2 regions of the Priestia sp. D51 genome follow, and region 2 is predicted to be linked to the other one. Evidence: a T-box and tRNA genes for the amino acid it is inferred to sense, from the RefSeq annotation. Region 2 holds a T-box; the other holds one or more tRNA genes.
The links. The T-box of region 2 lies ahead of ACNHOZ_RS01225 (valine--tRNA ligase). A T-box ahead of a tRNA ligase gene usually reads a tRNA of that ligase, here a tRNA-Val.

Region 1: it has a tRNA-Val gene. The T-box ahead of ACNHOZ_RS01225 (valine--tRNA ligase) is inferred to sense a tRNA for this amino acid. The anticodon was not compared.

The regions. Positions count from the first base shown of each region.
Region 1 covers NZ_JBLTIR010000003.1:154,766-164,433, forward strand. The annotation lists gene ACNHOZ_RS12765 (hypothetical protein) at 1-855, shown strand, start outside; gene ACNHOZ_RS12770 (HNH endonuclease) at 1,069-2,010, shown strand; gene ACNHOZ_RS12775 (restriction endonuclease) at 2,144-2,947, shown strand; gene ACNHOZ_RS12780 (hypothetical protein) at 3,041-3,820, opposite strand; tRNA gene ACNHOZ_RS12785 (tRNA-Val) at 4,269-4,340, shown strand; gene ACNHOZ_RS12790 (DEAD/DEAH box helicase) at 4,509-5,954, shown strand; gene ACNHOZ_RS12795 (copper homeostasis protein CutC) at 6,019-6,648, shown strand; gene ACNHOZ_RS12800 (amino acid permease) at 6,899-8,290, opposite strand; gene ACNHOZ_RS12805 (general stress protein) at 8,737-9,075, shown strand; gene ACNHOZ_RS12810 (MBL fold metallo-hydrolase) at 9,359-9,668, shown strand, end outside.
Region 2 covers NZ_JBLTIR010000001.1:228,085-237,752, reverse strand. The annotation lists gene ACNHOZ_RS01235 (DUF420 domain-containing protein) at 1-29, opposite strand, end outside; gene ACNHOZ_RS01230 (bifunctional folylpolyglutamate synthase/dihydrofolate synthase) at 186-1,484, opposite strand; gene ACNHOZ_RS01225 (valine--tRNA ligase) at 1,581-4,223, opposite strand; T-box leader at 4,306-4,550, opposite strand; gene ACNHOZ_RS01220 (hypothetical protein) at 4,781-4,978, shown strand; gene ysxE (spore coat protein YsxE) at 4,990-6,039, opposite strand; gene spoVID (stage VI sporulation protein D) at 6,117-7,256, opposite strand; gene hemL (glutamate-1-semialdehyde 2,1-aminomutase) at 7,404-8,693, opposite strand; gene hemB (porphobilinogen synthase) at 8,710-9,668, opposite strand, start outside.

The DNA of each region.
Region 1 (9,668 bases), on a different contig from region 2:
GAACAAAATTTTAATATTGCTAAAACAGTAGCTATAATATATATATATAAGTCTATACTCAAAGAAGCAGTTGAAACAGATAACATAAAGGATATTACTACCATAACCTACTCGCTATGTGAAATTATTAGGGAAATGGACACAGAACAAGAAGCTGAAGAAGAAGCTCAGACTCTGTACCCAGCATTTCTCAACACTGTTGGCGAGAGCAGCGAAAGTAACAATGAGATAAATCATTTTGAAATACTCAATGCTATGCAACAAGCTATGCAAAATTCTGTAAATAAAGCTAAGGTTAACTTAAATCAAGGGGAACAGAAACAAATAAAAAAAATTATTTTGTTTGTTCTATTACAAATGGCATTGAAAGCTGTGGAGCTGAGCCATTATAAAACTGTTGGTCAGTTAGTTAAAAGGGTTACGACGGATTTTGACCCGTTGACAATTAGAAATACCTTCGAAGAATTTAGAACCTCAAAAGGAAGAATAAAAAAAGCTCCCTTCTTGAAAGAAAATGGTTTAGAATTTGCCTTCACTTCTGATTCATCTATGATTTCTCAAATATATACAGATATTTTATTTAACAAACAATCCATAGAGTATTGTATGCAAAAACTAGCGTTATTAATATATGGTCAGCAATTCTACATTATTGATAAAGAGCTTAAATTCACTGAGTACTATAAGAGCTATGAAGAACACTCTGTTGAAATTGATTTATCGTTTGTAGAATCATCTTACCTGGACTACACAATAGGGAAAATTAAACAAGTAGGAAAGGGCTACGGTCTATTGTTTGTTGAACAACCAGGATTTGAAGAGAAAGTCAAAGAAGTGGTTAAAGTAACAGTTTAACGGCTAGGATGCTATTTTTATAATAAATAGCAGTCAAGCATCTTTGTAAAAGGATAAAGAAATAATTTGAATTTTTTTCGCTAGAAAACAAGCCTATAAAAAAGTTGCCTATCTTGTAATAGACAGCTTTTTTGTATTTGACAAGTTTTCCTGTAGATTTTGAGTATGATATTGATAACTGAATTATTAATAAAATAACATGGGTGATATTAAATGAAGGTTAATAAGAGTTGGTCAAAGCCAGATGGTGTACCAAATTTAATTGGAATAAAGAAAGTAGATTGGTCAATTTTTGAAAACGGTTCGACAATACCTAGTGATTTTCATGAAGATTTTGATAATGTTAATGGCTTCCATTTCAAAAGAGGTGATAGATATAAGGTTGAAATCATAAATGAAGGCAATATATATGAAGTACAATTGGTGAACGTCGATAGAAAAAATATAAAATCCGATACATATCAGATAAGATATGATTCTAATACCGAGTTTAGGAATGTGTTAGAAGAAGCTTTTAAATATAGCTATAGATATTTGAAAACAGAAAGGATGAGAAAAAGCCAAAAAGAAAATAAGAAATCTTATGTAGTTGTTCCAGATGAAAATGCCGAATATATTGAATTTTATTCTGTAGGTAAACCATTTGTGTACGAAGTGAAATTTGTGCCGTATATTATCGCTTCTCAAGAGGAAGCAAGAGACTCTATTTATCAAAAAGAAGTGGAAATATCAACAACCTCCAATATAAAGTTAGAAATTAATGATGTACCAATAGATAAGCCATTAAAAAATGACAAGGCAACCTCTAAAGTTTATAGAAGAAATGCAAAAAAAGGTAAGAATGCAATAGTAGTTGCTAATTATCTTTGTGAAGTGAATAGCAACCACAAAGATTTTACTTCTAAAGTTTCGGGAAAGAATTACGTTGAAGCACACCATTTAATTCCTATAGAATTTCAAGATAGTTTTGATGTTAGCATCGACATTGAAGCGAACATAGTTAGCTTATGCGTGAATTGTCATAAAAGACTACATCATGCACTAGCCAAGGAGAAAGAAAAAATTTTAAAGAAGCTCTATAGCCAAAGAGCCTTTAGACTAAAGAAGTGTGGAATTGATATTTCAGAAGAAATCTTATTTGGTTATTATGAATAAATAACAATGGATATTATCTTGCGAAATAAAAAAATATATGCTTTTAAAATTGATAATTAACTGGATATAATAGGTATAAATGCATAATGCTATTTCGATTACATAATAAAAATAAATCGAAAGGGTGTTGTAAATGTCGTTACCTTGTTATGACGAAATTCATTGGCCATTATTAAGCTTAATTACACACAGAAAAATTTATAGCTTGAAAGAGGCTGTAAATGTATTAGCAGGGGAGTTTGGTTTAACTAATGAAGAATTAAATGAAACAGTCCCGTCAGGAGTTAAAAAGTTTTATTCTCAAGTAAGCTTTTCAAAAATGTTGCTAATTAGAGCTGGGTTAATATTTAAAGATATAAAGCCATTTAAAATTACAACTAAGGCAAAAAAATTATTAGCTCAAAACCCTACTAAAATTACAAAACGTTGTTTAGATGAACTAGCTAACGATACGCGGATTAAAACAATTCATAAAGAAAAAGGCATAGTTTGTAAGCCACTTATGAATACTTATAAAGAATATTTGAATAAACTAGAAAAAATAGATGCCTCATACTTTGAATCTGTTTCAGGATTAATATTGTCTAAGGTTTATAACGTAGATTTTTTAGCGAGTGTAGAAATAACATCTAAAAATAATGATGGTGGGATTGATGGGGTAGTTCACTTGGGAAGAAATGAAGGGTCAAAGGTCTATTTCCAGTCTAAAATTCGGAGAGGCTATTCAATTGGTCAACCATTAGTACGAGATTTTTCAGGTGCTTTAGATGGAGTTTATGGTATCAAAGGGTTTTTTATCACTACAAGTAAATTTTCTTCTGAAGCTGTTAAATATGTAAAGAAGCTAAGGCATAAAGAGATTATACTAATAGATGGTTATAAATTAGTTGAACTTATTTTTAAGTACAAACTTGAAAATAAAATAAAATTAGATTGAGCAATGGTTACTCTATGCCCTGCTTTTCTTTGTTTTTATAAAATGAAAATTTTATTATAGAATTTTTCCGAATTGCTCCTTTAATTTTTTTATCTAGAAAAGTTCTGCTTTTAAATTACAGGAACATGACTTTACTTGCCCACCACATTTTGGACAAATTTCTAAGCTACAGCCGAGGGTATGATAGTAACCTTGTTTTACTTCACAATCATCACACCGACTATGTTCTGATAAAAAATCCAAGTTCTCTTCTTTTCCAAACTTTATTCGTTTATAACTTTCACTTTTTCCAACGTAATAAGTCAGCATTTGAGATTCAGCAATTTCACTAGGATATAATTTATTTACCTCAATGCCATTATATAAAACAAATTCCTTTTCGAATTTCTCCATTAATTTCGCTTCAATTTTCCAGTAGCTAGGACGTATACGTTCATGTAGTTCTTCTTTTAAAAATCGGTAATGAAAAGAATGAATAAATTCAAAAATAACAATATAAATAGTAATAAGCTCTTTGATATCAAGTTCTAATTCAAAATGAATAATTTGATTACGTAAATCAATTGCTCTTTTAATTTTTATTTCGTCTTTTTGTTCTAGATTTAATCCTATTATATTTTTCAATCTTTGCAATGCTGTTGAAATGGATACAGTATGTTTTGGTTTATCTATATTTTCATATATAAGAAATTCATTTCTTCTTCTTAACACTTCTTTGAACATTAATTCCATTGATTGAACAATATCAACTAAAGAAAACTTCAAATATCGTTTCTGAGTTTCAAAAGAAACTTCAGAAGTAGCCCAATTAAAGTGGCTTAAGGAGTTATGTAAAAAATCATAGGAATTTTCTAATAAGGTTACTTTTATCATAAAGGCTCTTTCACCCCTATATTTATTATTTTATAAAATGCTTTTTGCATCAAGCAATCATACCTTTAATATTAAAGTACTTTCCACTTTTATGAAATAAATAAGTACTGATATTTACCATTTTTTAAAGGTGGTTAGTTAAGTTAACCATTATACAAGATATGAAGAATCAGTTGACAACTCTCTAGGTATCAATGGGCTATCTATTCTGCAATCGATTGAAACTAACAATTTGTAAATTTTTTTCACTATAATAACTATAAGAATTTAGAAAGCAACACAGTGTAATTCAATATAATTTATCTAATACAACCGTCACTTCCCATTAATTCAATTGGTGTTATTTTTTAAGTTTATATGTAAAAAAATACTTGAAGAGTTTTGGTCAAATAGCGTATAATTAAGCAAACAGATTGATGTAATTGTTGTTATAGTCAATACATATTGCGAGCGATTAGTTCAGTGGGAGAATACATCCTTGACAGGGATGGGGTCGGGGGTTCGAATCCCTCATCGCTCATACCAAAGCCGTTTTCTTATTAATAAGAGAGCGGCTTTTCTCTTTGGCTTAACAAACCAATGCTATATTAAATCTTGAGCGCGCATAGAAGAATTAAAGTATAATGAAACATAGTGCATCAGGTCATGATAAAGATAATCACTAATTTAAAATAAATGAGGGTACAAAATGAATCAAAGAAGTTTTAGTCAATATGGTCTTAGTGACAAGGTAGCTAAGGCGCTTTCTAGCCTGCAATACAATCATCCTACGGAAGTACAAAGTAAGGTGCTTCCCATTGCGCTAGAAGAAAGAGATGTGGTCGTGAAGTCTCAAACAGGAAGTGGAAAAACGGCTTCCTTCGGCATTCCACTGTGTGAATTAGTTAACTGGGAAGAAAATAAGCCCCAAGCCTTAGTGTTAACACCTACACGAGAGCTGGCTGCGCAGGTAAAAGAAGATATTACAAATATCGGCCGTTTTAAGCGAATTAAAGCAGCTGCTGTTTATGGAAAATCACCGTTTGCCAAGCAAAAAGTAGAATTAAAGCAAAAAACACATATTGTTGTAGGTACGCCTGGACGAGTGCTTGATCATATAGAAAAAGAAACGCTGGCATTAGAGAAAATTCGTTATTTGGTTATTGATGAAGCAGATGAAATGCTAAATATGGGTTTTATTGACCAAGTGGAAGCGATTATTCAACATCTTCCTAGTGAGCGTGTAACGATGCTTTTCTCGGCTACGCTTCCGGAAGATATTGAAGAACTGTCTCGCAAATATATGAAGAAGCCGGTTGATGTTGAAATCAAAGCGAACGGATTAACAACAAGCACGATTGACCATTCTGTTATAACAGTACAAAATGAAGGTAAATTTGAACTGCTGAAAGACGTAACTACAGTAGAAAATCCGGACAGCTGCATCATTTTTTGCCGCACGCAAGAGCAGGTAAATACGCTGTTAGATGATTTAGATGATCTTGGATATCCTTGTGATAAAATTCATGGGGCAATGGTGCAAGAAGACCGTTTTGAGGTTATGAATGATTTCAAAAAAGGGAAATTCCGCTATTTAGTAGCAACAGATGTAGCTGCGAGAGGAATTGATATTGATAATATCACGCACGTTATTAACTATGACCTTCCGTTGGAAAAAGAAAGCTACGTTCACCGTACGGGAAGAACGGGACGTGCCGGTAAAAAAGGGAAGGCTATCACATTTGTAACGCCTTATGAAGAGAGAATGCTATCGGAAATTGAAGAATATATTGGTTTTTCGATTCCAGTATCTACTCCTCCTTCTAAAGAAGAAGTACAGCAGGCAGCATTCGCTTTTAATGAAAAAATTAATGAGCGTCCAGAAGTTAAAAAAGATAAAAGCGAGTCATTAAATAAAGACATTATGAAGCTGTACTTTAACGGCGGAAAGAAAAAGAAAATTCGAGCGGTCGATTTTGTAGGAACAATCGCAAAATTAGACGGAGTAACCGCAGACGATATTGGAATTATTACCATTCAAGAAAATGTCTCGTATGTAGAGATTCTGAATGGAAAAGGTCCCAAAGTGTTGCAAGCAATGAAAAACAAAACAATTAAAGGAAAGAAATTAAAAGTTCATAAAGCGATTAAATAATAAAGGAAAGTCCATCTTTTTAAAGATGGGCTTTATTTATACAGCCAATAAAGGAGTTGAAAGTATGAAGTACATAAAAGAAGCGTGTGTAGAAGGGTATGAGCAGGCAAAAAAAGCGGAAAAGCTAGGAGCAGACCGCATTGAATTATGTGATAATCTCAGTCAAGGAGGCACTACGCCAAGTTACGGCACCATTCAACATGCAAGTGAACATCTTGATACAGATATCAACGTGATTATTCGCCCAAGAAGCGGTGATTTTTTATATTCCGAAGCAGAATTTCAAATTATGAAAAAAGACGTTAAAGCATGTAAAGACCTTGGAGTAAACGGAGTAGTATTCGGCATATTAACAGAAAAAAATGAAATCGATCACGGACGGACTAAAGAATTAATAGCAGAAGCTCGTCCTTTAAGCGTTACGTTTCATATGGCATTTGATGAGATTAAAGATAAATACAAAGCCATTGATATACTTAGTGAAATGGGAGCAGACCGCATTTTGACCAAAGGTGGGAAAGGGTCTGCTTTGCAAAACTTGCAGGTGATCCGAGAACTGATCACATACGCCAATGACCGTCTTATTATTTTGCCCGGCGGAGGAATTCATGAAGGCAACGCAGATCGGGTTATAAAAGACACACAGGCAACTGAATTACACGGAACAAAAATTGTAGGAGATTTATCGGATTAAATAAAAGAGGCTGGGACAAAAGTATGTTAGTCAAAGTGAAAAACGAACCACTAATCAACATGTTTGATTGGTGGTTCGTTTTTTTGTGATGGTAAATATAGTTTTATGTGTTTCGTTTCTTCTAGCAGGTGATTGAAGGGCAAAGCGAAGCCTTGCACGGAAATCAACTGCGGTGTCATAAGCAGTCTAGCTCATCTATCTCCCTTGTTCATCTTTAGGTTGGATTCATTTCGTTATGTCTCAACCTCTTTTATTTTGATGTGTTTTCTTTTGCTGCTAAGCCGCTCGTCATTTTGGTACGCTGAAAGAAAAACGAACCTACGACGAGTACAGCAATTAAAAGAGTTAAAAAGAACTGTGAACGCAATGAATCAATAAATGCCATGGCAATAAAGATACTAGTGATGGCAACGATTGTAGCGTAAGTTAAGTAAGGAAATAACCACATTTTAATTTTTAATGCTTCAGGGTTTTCTTTTTCATATTTTTTTCTCATTTTAATTTGTGAAAATGCAATAACGAGGTACACAAGAAGGGCTACGCCGCCTGATGCATTCACTAAGAACAAAAAGATTTTATCTGGCGAAATGTAGTTAAAGATGACGCTGATGTACGAAATAACTGTACATGCTAATATCGCGCTAACCGGTACGCCTTTTTTATTTAATTTTGAAAAGCTTTTTGGCGCATTACCATTTTGAGACATGGAAAACAGCATACGAGAGCTTGTATACAAACCAGAATTCAGACAAGAAAGGACAGCTGTTAAAATAATAAAGTTCATAATTTGAGCGGCGGCCGGTATGTTTACTAATTCAAGAATAGAGACAAATGGGCTTTTCATTAGGCTTGATGAATTCCATGGAAGAACGGTTACTAAAATAAAAATAGATCCTAAATAGAAAAATAAAATACGATAAATAACGGTATTGGTCGCAATGGTAATGGCTTTTTCAGGTTGAGAAGATTCACCTGCCGCGGTTGCAACAATTTCTGTTCCCATAAAGGAGAACATGACAAGGGCGATTCCTAAAAATACAGAACTAATTCCATTCGGTAAAAAGCCGCCTTTATGCAAAAGATTGGAAGTGCCGGGAGAATCAATTCCTGGAATGAATCCACAAATAATAGCAATACCTAAAAGTAAAAAAAGAACGATACTGACAACTTTAATGAGAGAAAACCAATATTCAAATTCTCCGAAAGATTTAACAGAGTACAGGTTGGTCATCGTTAATAAAAAAGTAAGAGCCAGGCTGACTCCCCAAGACGGTAAAGACGGGAACCAGTATTGAATAATATTTGCACCTGCAATGGCTTCAACAGCAATAACGATAACCCAGAAAAACCAGTAGAGCCAGCCAATTGTGTAGCCGGCCCAAGGGCCTAATGCCTCTTTTGCATAAGTGGAAAACGAACCGCTGGAAGGATTTGCAGTAGACATTTCTCCAAGCATTCGCATGACTAAAATAACGAGTAAACCAGCAAATGCGTACGAAAAAATAGAGCCGGGTCCAGCGGTGTTAATGAGTGATCCGCTTCCAATAAACAATCCAGCGCCAATAATTCCTCCGAGAGAAATCATGGTGATATGCCGGATCTTTAACTCTTTTTTTAACTGTGGGTGTGGATGGCTGTTCATTTGTAACCTCCTGTATAATCTGAATTTTTAGTTAATATGGAGAATTATATTATGTTATAAGGTGCAAGGACAGGATGTTGTTAGAAGTTCTTTCATATAAAAAACCGGATATGAATGGTTGCATTCATATCCGGCTTACTCTGACACAGACATTCATTATGCGTGGAAAGTACCTGATTAGCGCCTTTTTTCTTTATTATAATAAGCAATGCAGATGAATTTTTTATGAATGGTAGCTGAAAATAAGCTGAATGATTGTTTTAGATACGTTAATCAAAAGAGATATACATCCGATTAAAGGATAATATGGAATGATATTCAAACTCTCCGTAAAGCGCTAAATGCGGGTTTTCCTTTCTGAAAACGGGTATATATAGTAGTAAGAAGTTCATTCTTTTGCTAAGTATAAAAGAAAGATGTGCGATAGAAACAGGAGGTTATAAATAATGAAACATGTTGAAGTAGTAGAAAACGGAGCGAATATTAACGAAGCAGTTAATCAATTTGCAGATAAAGGTTTTGAGAAAAATGAAGTATACGTGTTTACCTATGACAAGGAAAATTCTAAAAATTTAACAGAAGTAACGGACACAAATATTATTCGACTATCTGAAGAAGGTCCTTTACATTCAGCAGCGAGTTTATTTTTAACAAGAGAAGATGAGCTTCGAACAAAAATGGCTGCGCTAGGTTTATCAAAAGACGAAACAAAAAAATATGAAGAAGAGTTAAAGAAAGGCAGTGCGATTGTAGTGGCTGCTACGGGAGAAAGAAAAGACGTTTAATTTTAATAGAGGCTAGGGCAAAAGTAGTTTAGTTAAAGTAAGATCCGAACGCGGTTGATTCTCTATCAAGAATCAGCCGCGTTCGGATTTTTTTGTGGGGACGGTGTAACATGTGATCTATACGAGCTTCTTTATTCCATTTGTTCGTCTTTAAATTCACTCGATTTCGTTATGTCTCACACTTTTTTTGTTTTTTCCAATATATGATTGATAAAACTAATGGTATTAGTTAAAATAAAAACTAATACCATTAGTTTTTATTTTGATAATAGGGGATGAGGAAATGAGAATAGTTCGTGAGAAAATGTTGTATCAATTGACGTTTTTGCCTCGATTTTTTCCAGTGAATTGTTATTTAGTCGAAGAGAAAGACAGTCTTACGTTAATTGATGCGGCTCTTCCTTACAGCGCGTCAGGTATTTTAAAAGCTGCAGATCAAATTGGAAAACCGATTACTCGAATTGTTTTTACTCATACTCATGAAGATCACATCGGAGCGATTGATAACGTGAAGAAAAGTTTGCCGAATGCTTCTGTTTACATGTCGCAAAGAGATTATCGATTATTTTCAGGAGACTTCACACTAAATTCTG
Region 2 (9,668 bases):
GGTACAATTTTTTCATTATTCTTACTCATGTTAACAATCTCCTTATTTAGTGATGTACATGTTTATTATATATCACTTACCTAGGGGGTGAAAGTGACAATACTTTGAACTTAGTGCTTCCTTATTATTTGTATCCCTTTCTTACATTATGTTAAAAGCAGCAAGATTTCACTTGCTGCTTCTGCTCATTTGAGAAGAAAGGCCCGCACTTCTGATATAAAATACAGAGACCCTGTAATCACGACCATGTCTTGTTCACCTGTCGCCTTTTCCTTTACGTAAGCAATTGCTTTTTTCCACTCCTCGTCCATATGCTTATTACGATGAGTACTCATCTCATAAAGTTCCCCAGCTGCGCGAGCACGAGGAAAGTCAAACGACGTAAATGTAATACTTGCAGCGATTGTTTCAAGTTCTTGGACCATTCGATCAGCGCTTTTATCATTTAAGCAGCTGAAGATTAAATGAATGTTTCGATCTTCATAATGAAGGCGTAAAGTAGATAACAAGCTATCAATGCCTTCTGCATTATGAGCCCCGTCAATAATCGTTAAAGGATGCTCATTTACTATCTCAAAGCGGCCGTTCCACTTTGTATGCTGAATCCCTTTTATCATTTGCTCATTGGAGATAGAAAGCTTTTTCTTTTCTTTTAAATAACAAACGGCCATCACAGCCAAAGCTGCATTTTTAACTTGATGATAGCCAAGCATATTTAATTGCAAGTGTTCAAATGTACCATACGGCGTTTTTAACGTAAAGCCTTCTCCATTTGCTAAGGGCTCATAGTTTTCAATTTTAAATTCTTTTCCTAACACAAATAACGAAGCCTGCTTCAAATTTGCCTCTTCTGCAATGACGTCAAGCGCCTTTACTTGCTCTGCACCAGTAATAATAGGGACTTCTTTTTTAATAATCCCCGCTTTTTCTGCTGCAATTTCTTCTACCGTATCACCTAGTATCGCCATGTGATCAAATCCAATGTTTGTAATAATACTCACCATAGGATTCACAACGTTTGTTGAATCATATCGTCCCCCAAGACCTGTTTCAAACACAACATAGTCAACTGAATCATGATAGCCGAAATAAAGAAAAGCCATGATTGTAATCACTTCAAATTCCGTTGCTGACCCTAAGTCCGTATGTTCTAGTCGCTCCACTACAGGCTTTACTTCCTGAACAAGAGCGGTCATTGCTTCATTTGAAATAGGCTGTCCATTCACGCTAATCCGCTCATTAAATGTTTCGATATAAGGGGAAGTAAACGTTCCAACTTTATACCCTGCTTCTTCTAACATATTTCGCAAATACGAAACAGTAGAACCTTTACCATTCGTCCCAGCAACGTGAATAACATTTATATTTTGCTGCGGAAAATCAAGCTGCTCTAGCATCCATTCCATTCGTTCTAACCCCGGCTTGATTCCAAAGCGAAGTCTGTTATGAATCCAATCAAGCGCTTCTTCATATGTCGTTATCATCTTTTATTCACCTTTCTTTTCCATCGCTATTATTATGTAAAGAAAAAGCGTCGCTATACAAGCCACGCTTTTTCTGTTGGTTTATTAACCCATTGATTATCCGCGTAATTCAGCAATACGAGACTGAACAGCTTCACGTTTTTCAACGTAATCTTGCTCTTTTGCACGCTCTTCTTCTACTACTTTAGCAGGCGCTTTTGCAATAAAGCCTTGGTTGTTTAATTTCTTTTGTACACGTTCTACTTCTTTGTTTAACTTATCGTATTCTTTTTCTAAACGGGCGATTTCTTCTTCGATATTAATTAAACCTTCAAGAGGTAAAATTAATTCTGCGCCTGTTACAACAGCAGTCATCGCTTTTTCATCTAATGAAACATCGGTTGAAATCACAAGCTCACTTGGATTACAGAAACGTTCTACATACGCACGATTCTTTTCAAGCTGACTTTGAATATTTTCATCTTTAGCTTTAATAAATAATTTTACTTGTTTGCTCATCGGCGTGTTCACTTCAGCACGAATGTTACGAACAGCACGGATAATATCTACAAGTAAACGCATATCGTTAGCAGCTTCTTTATCCGAAAGCTCAGCGCGTACTTCCGGCCATTTAGCTACTGTAATTGATTCACCTTCATGCGGCAAGCTTTGCCAAATTTCTTCAGTAATAAACGGCATGAATGGATGTAAAAGTCGCATTGTGTTATCAAGTACATAAGCTAAAATTGAGCGAGTGGTCTTTTTAGCTGCTTCATCTTCTCCGTAAAGAGGAAGTTTAGCCATTTCAATATACCAATCGCAGAAGTCATCCCAAATAAAGTTATAAAGAATGCGTCCAACTTCACCAAATTCATATTTGTCAGCTAATTTTGTTACGTGCTCAATCGTTTCATTTAAGCGCGTTAAAATCCATTTATCCGCAACTGACTTTTCGCCTGATAAATCAAGCTCTTCAAATGTGATGCCGTCCATGTTCATTAATGCAAAACGAGAAGCATTCCAAATTTTATTTGCAAAGTTCCACGTCGCTTCGACTTTTTCAAAGCTGAAGCGTAAATCTTGTCCCGGTGAGCTTCCTGTAGATAAGAAATAGCGAAGAGAATCTGCACCGTATTTCTCGATTACTTCCATTGGATCTACGCCGTTACCAAGTGATTTACTCATCTTACGACCTTCAGCATCTCGTACAAGACCGTGAATAAGTACATCGTCAAACGGACGTTTACCCGTAAATTCAAGACCTTGGAAAATCATACGAGATACCCAGAAGAAAATAATGTCGTAGCCCGTTACAAGCACATTTGTTGGGTAGTAGCGTTTGAAATCAGCTGCATCCACATCCGGCCAGCCCATTGTTGAGAACGGCCATAGCGCTGAACTGAACCATGTGTCTAATACATCTGAATCCTGTTCCCAGTTTTCGATATCTGCTGGAGCCTCATGATCTACGTATACTTCTCCAGTTTCTTTATGATACCAAGCTGGAATGCGATGTCCCCACCAAAGCTGACGCGAAATACACCAGTCGCGAATATTTTCCATCCAGTGTAAGTATGTCTTTTCAAAACGATCAGGCACAAAGTTTACTTTTTCTTCTTGTTTTTGAAGATCTACTGCTTTATCTGCTAACGGCTGCATTTTTACAAACCACTGAGTTGATAAATAAGGTTCAACAACGGCACCGCTTCGTTCACTGTGACCTACTGAATGCATGTGGTCTTCAATGTTGAACAATACGCCGTCTTCTTGAAGGTCTTTAACAATTTGCTTACGGCAAGCAAAACGATCCATTCCTTCATATTTACCTGCTTTGTCATTCATCGTGCCGTCTTGATTCATCACTAAAATACGCTCTAAATTATGACGGTTTCCAATTTCAAAATCGTTCGGGTCATGAGCAGGCGTAATTTTTACCGCACCAGAACCGAATTCCATATCTACATAATCATCGCCTACGATTGGAATTTCACGACCTACAATCGGAAGGATAACCTTTTTGCCGATTAAGTGCTTATAGCGATCATCTTCAGGGTGAACAGCTACAGCCGTATCTCCTAGCATTGTTTCAGGACGAGTTGTTGCGATTTCAATATGTCCAGAACCATCTGCCAACGGATAGCGCATATGATAAAACGCACCTTGTACATCTTTGTAAATAACCTCGATGTCTGAAAGAGCTGTTTTTGTAGCTGGATCCCAGTTAATAATATATTCTCCGCGATAGATTAACCCTTTTTTGTAAAGCGTTACGAATACTTCGCGCACTGCTTTAGAAAGGCCTTCATCAAGCGTGAAGCGCTCGCGTGAATAGTCTAAGCCAAGTCCTAGCTTCGACCACTGCTGGCGAATAAAGCTTGCATATTCTTCTTTCCATTTCCACGTTTCGGCTACAAAATTTTCGCGGCCTAGATCGTAGCGGCTTTTCCCTTCGCTGCGAAGCTTTTCTTCTACTTTTGCCTGCGTTGCAATCCCCGCATGGTCCATGCCGGGAAGCCATAAAACGTCATAGCCTTGCATGCGCTTCATACGCGTTAAGATGTCTTGTAACGTTGTATCCCAAGCGTGCCCTAAATGCAGCTTGCCCGTTACGTTTGGGGGTGGAATTACAATTGTATATGGCTCTTTTTCAGGGTCATTTGTTGCTTCAAAAAACTTCCCGTCTAACCAATACTGATAACGATTTTCTTCAACGGCTTTTGGATCATACTTCGTTGGAAGAGTCACTTCTTTTTCAGACATAATGTATACCTCCATAATATAAAGTTTCAGTCTTTAGAAACTGTGTAAAGCTTTTATAAACATAAAAAAACTCCTTTCCTAATAAAAGGACGAAAGGAGTTGATTTCGCGGTACCACCTTTTTTTATAGACGTATCCCGTTTGATAAGCCTATACACTTCATTTCATAACGGTTGATTAACCGGCTTTTTCTACTGAGCTATGCAGCTGTTCAAAAAAGCTACTCATAGGCGACATTCCGAGTGCACATTCTTAAGAAATCTCACAGCAGCTGATTTCTCTCTCTGAAAGACGAACATCCCGTACTCTTCCTATTCACTGTATTTATGTATGAATTTCTCTTAATTATACTATATGAAAAAATGTTGAATCGTCAATAATCTTCTCCATTTTTTTATGATTATATTCATAATTTTTTTGTTCTGCTCTTTATTTTTTCATTCACTCGCTAATTTTGGAAATAAAATGAAAAATCCGCTCAAAAAAATGGCACCATTTCTTTCTTTTTTCATATACTTACTTTAACCTGGGCAAGTGGATTGAAAGGGGCATGTACAAATGAAGAAACGAATAAATGTAAATTCGTATCAGCTGCAGCGGTGGCTCAAAACAGCAGGAGCGGCTTGCGGACAGTTTATTGTTCCTTTAACAATTTTTCAAGGTATACGTACACTATTCTTCCCCACAACCTTTGATGTACTGTTGTTGGCACTGCTTGCCATACTAGCGGTTGCTTTATATTCGGACTGGATTTAAAAACCCAAGCGCTATTCATTCGCTTGGGCTTGTGCAGCTGCTTCCGCTGCCATTTTTTTTTGCTGATCTACTTCAAATATTTTAATATTGAGCTGTTCAATGTTTTTCGTCAGCCAGTATGCTCGAATAAATGACTGCATATGTTCAAGCTCCGTTTTACTTTCTTTATGCTGCCTATATTGAACGATACACTGATACAAGGGTTCTGGAAACGCTAAATAACTGTGCAAAAGCAGTCTTTCCTCTTCTCTGAGAGCAAAATGTTTTTCATACGTACTAAACCACTCATAGCTGTCATAGGTAGTTACTGGGTACGTGCGAAGAGTACGGAAATAAAATGAGACCAAATCATAAATCGGCGAAGCATCTTTTGCATGTTCAAAGTTAATAAAAAAACCATTTCCCCGTTCGTCATAGATAAAATGTTTAGCCGATAGCTTTCCATGAGACGTAACCAGCCGGATCTTTTCCTTTTCTTCCATTTCATCGTTCCACTGATCGAGCTTTCCAAAACCAAACTCAAGCGCTCTTGTCATTTCATAATAAAATGTACAGTAATGCAATTCAAACGGGGACATATACACTTTCTTCTCGCATTCTACTACGTACTGCTTCAGCTCTTCCTGACGTTTTTCCCACGTTTCTTTCATCGATGTATAATGATTTTCTATATCTTCTTTTTTCACTTCTACTTCCTGCGCCGAAGCGCCGTGAAGCTTAGCAAGCTCTTGAAATAATTTATGATATCGAATATCACGCTCTTCGGTTGGGTTATTTGGGAGCCACGGCATTAAGTAATACGAGCCGCTTTCATCTGAAACAATAGGCTGAGAACGCTTCGTTTGATAAATAGGGACAAAGCCCATCCACCCTTTTTGATACACGTTCTGCAGCTTTTGAATGAAGTTCTGATTTCGCTCTTGATGATTCGCCATTTCTTTAAGCGCAAATACGCCAGTTTTTGTATAGACTTTTTTTACTTTTCCGTAGTCTTCGATAAAGTCAACATCTAAGTCATATTCTTTTAACAATACTTTGTAGTCTGCTACTGTCCGCTGCATCTATATTCTCCTTCCTCGTAAAAAATAAAGAAAACAGTTAAGACATTATATGCGTCAAAACTGTTTTCTTTCCGACTTTAACGAACGGGAATATTTAAGATGCTTCCTTCTTCCAACTCATATTCATCTCCTAAATTATTCACTCGTAAAATGTTTTGTACATTCGTATTATAGCGGTTTGCTATCATATCAAGCGAATCTCCGTCTTGAACAATACAAAGCTTCCACGTTGAAAAAGCTTCTTCTTCCCGAGAAAAGAGCTTTGTTAAATAAAGGGCATTTTCATTTCGGCCGCTTTCATTTTCTTCTTTCCGAAATTCAACAATAATCTTTTCCTTTTCTTGCTCAACCTCTTGTTGAATGTCAGCATACGTATTTAATTCACTAACTTGCGATTCTTCGAAGCTTTCTTGCTCTTGACGAAGCTGAAAGAGCTCAATCACGTTGTCTTCTCTTTCTTCCTCGATTGGTGCCTCTTTTTTCACTTCGACTTCAAATGGTTCATATGCTTCCTCTTCATATTCCACGACCGGCTCAGCACGAGATTCTTTTTTAAATACAGATGAAAAATAACTAGGAGGCTCTTCTGAATGATCTTCTTCAATAGCCTCTGCCTCTAAAAGTGCGGGAGCTTCACGATAGCTTACGTCAAACTCTTGCTCCTCTTGTTCCTCTTCTTCTTGAGCAACGTTTTCAGTATATACCTCTTCAGCATCGTCCACTTCTTCATAGGAGACGATGTGCTGTTCTTCCGCAAACTCTTCCTCTTCTTCTCGTTCTTGTTCTTGATGCTGTTCCCCGTACAATCCTGTGATGGACAAGTCAGCCATTAGCTGCAGCTGATTTGTGCCTGGTAATTCATAATCAAATAAATCAATAGATACATATACATCTTCAATACTTTGAATACGATTTTTAGGAATGGTAATATCAACAGGAAATTGATGTGATAATTCAGCCGTTCCGTCTTCACGGACAGAGATAGATTGCACTTGATTCTCATTTGTATATTCGCGTAACGAGTGCTCTCCCTCGTACGTTTCGTATTCACCTGTTAATTGCAATGCTCCTCGAATAGACACATATTGGTCATATTCTTGAATAGATACTTGAGGCTCTAAGGAGATAGACAAAAGTTGTGAGACTTCCTGTCCTTTTTGAAACCATACTGATTCTTCTACGGAAAAACGCAGACATGATAAATTATCCTGCGACAAATTGTTCTCCCCCTTCCAACACCCGCCAAGTAATAGCGCGGTCATTAAAGATGTATGAACAAATAAATTAAAATATGTCTTGAAAACTAAAAAAGCTTACGGAATCCTCCGTAAGCTTCTTTATAAAAGTTATTTCTATTTAGCTGTTTATCCACGCAACTTTGAAAAAGCTTTTTCAGCTGCTGCAATTGTATGTTCAATGTCTGCATCTGTATGAGAAGTTGATAAAAACATTCCTTCGAATTGAGAAGGAGGTAAAAACACGCCTTCATTAGCCATTTCACGATAGTAAGCTGCAAAATAATCTAAATTCGATGTTTTCGCTGTTTCGTAATTTATGACCTGTTCGTTTGTGAAGAAGAAACCGATCATTGAACCAGCTCGGTTTACGGTAAACGGCACATCATATTTTTCAGCTGCTGCCATCAATCCTTCTTCTAAGCGATCTGCTTTACGAATGAACTCATCGTAGGATTGAGGTGTCAGCTGTGTTAATGTCTCGTATCCAGCTGTCATCGCAAGCGGATTACCTGATAATGTACCTGCTTGATAAATCGGGCCGCTTGGTGCAACTCGCTCCATAATTTCAGCTTTACCACCGTAAGCACCTACTGGTAAACCACCACCGATTACTTTTCCTAAGCAAGTTAAGTCAGGCGTAATGTTGTAGTAGCCCTGTGCACAGTTGTACGCTACGCGGAACCCTGTCATTACTTCATCAAAAATGAGCAGTGAGCCATATTCTGATGTGATATCACGAAGCCCTTGTAAGAAACCGGGCTGAGGCGGTACCACACCCATATTTCCTGCTACCGGTTCAACGATTACTCCGGCAATGTCATCTCCGAATTCTTTAAAAGCATATTGTACGCTTTCTAAATCATTGTACGGCACTGTAATCGTGTTTTTAGCGATTCCTTCAGGCACTCCCGGGCTATCTGGTAGGCCTAACGTTGCAACGCCTGAGCCAGCTTTAATGAGAAGAGAGTCACCGTGTCCATGGTAACAGCCTTCAAATTTTAAAATTTTGTTGCGGCCCGTATAGCCACGCGCTAAACGCAGTGCGCTCATCGTTGCTTCCGTACCTGAACTCACCATACGGACGATTTCGATTGAAGGAACGCGCTCAATCACAACTTTAGCGAGCTCATTTTCAATTAATGTTGGTGCACCAAAGCTTGTACCAGATTCCGTTACTTTTTTTACTGCTTCAACTACTTGATCGTTGGAATGTCCGTGAATTAAAGGTCCCCATGATAAGACGTAGTCAATATATTTGTTGCCGTCAATATCGTAAATCGTAGCGCCTTTTCCTCGTTCCATAAAAATAGGATCCATATCTACTGATTTAAATGCACGAACAGGACTGTTTACTCCACCCGGCATTAGTTGCTGCGCTTCTAAAAAAGCTGCTTTTGACTTTTCATAACTTCTCATGTGTAAGCCTCCTTAATTACTTGTCAGATAACCAGCGTGCTGCGTCTTTAGCATGATACGTTACAATTAAATCCGCTCCTGCACGCTTCATGCTAATTAATTTTTCAAGAACAATCTCTTTTTCATTTACCCAGCCGTTTTGAGCTGCCGCTTTAATCATTGAATATTCACCGCTCACATTATAAGCCACTACAGGTAAATTAAACGTATTTTTCACATCGCGCATAATATCTAAATATGATAGAGCTGGTTTTACAATTAAGAAATCTGCTCCTTCTTCGACATCAGATTCCGCTTCTCGAAGTGCCTCTAAGCGATTAGCTGGGTCCATTTGATATGTTTTACGGTCTCCAAATTGAGGAGAAGAATGCGCTGCATCACGGAATGGTCCGTAAAAAGCAGATGCATATTTAACAGCATAAGACATCACCGGCACATCTTCAAATCCAGCTTCGTCTAGACCGTGGCGAATAGCTGCCACGAAACCGTCCATCATGTTTGAAGGCGCAATAATATCCGCTCCTGCTTTAGCTTGACTAACCGCTGTACGCGCTAATAAGTCAAGGCTAGGATCGTTTAAGATTTTTCCGTCTTCAATTACACCACAGTGGCCATGATCTGTGTATTGACACAAGCATGTATCTGCGATAACAACAAAATCCGGAAAATTTTCTTTAATTTGACGAATACCTTTTTGGACAATTCCGTGGTCATGGTATGCCTGTGAGCCAACAGCATCTTTTTCAGCGGGAACACCAAATACCATAGCTGACTTAATTCCTAAATCGACTAGCTCTTGGATTTCACCATTCAAGTAGTCTAAAGAAATTTGATCCACACCTGGCATTGATTTTACAGCATTTCTTTTTTGTTCACCTTCTACAATAAAAATAGGATATATAAAGTCTTCAGGGTGTAAATGTGTTTCACGTACAAGCGCACGCATATTTACAGAATTACGAAGACGACGATGAC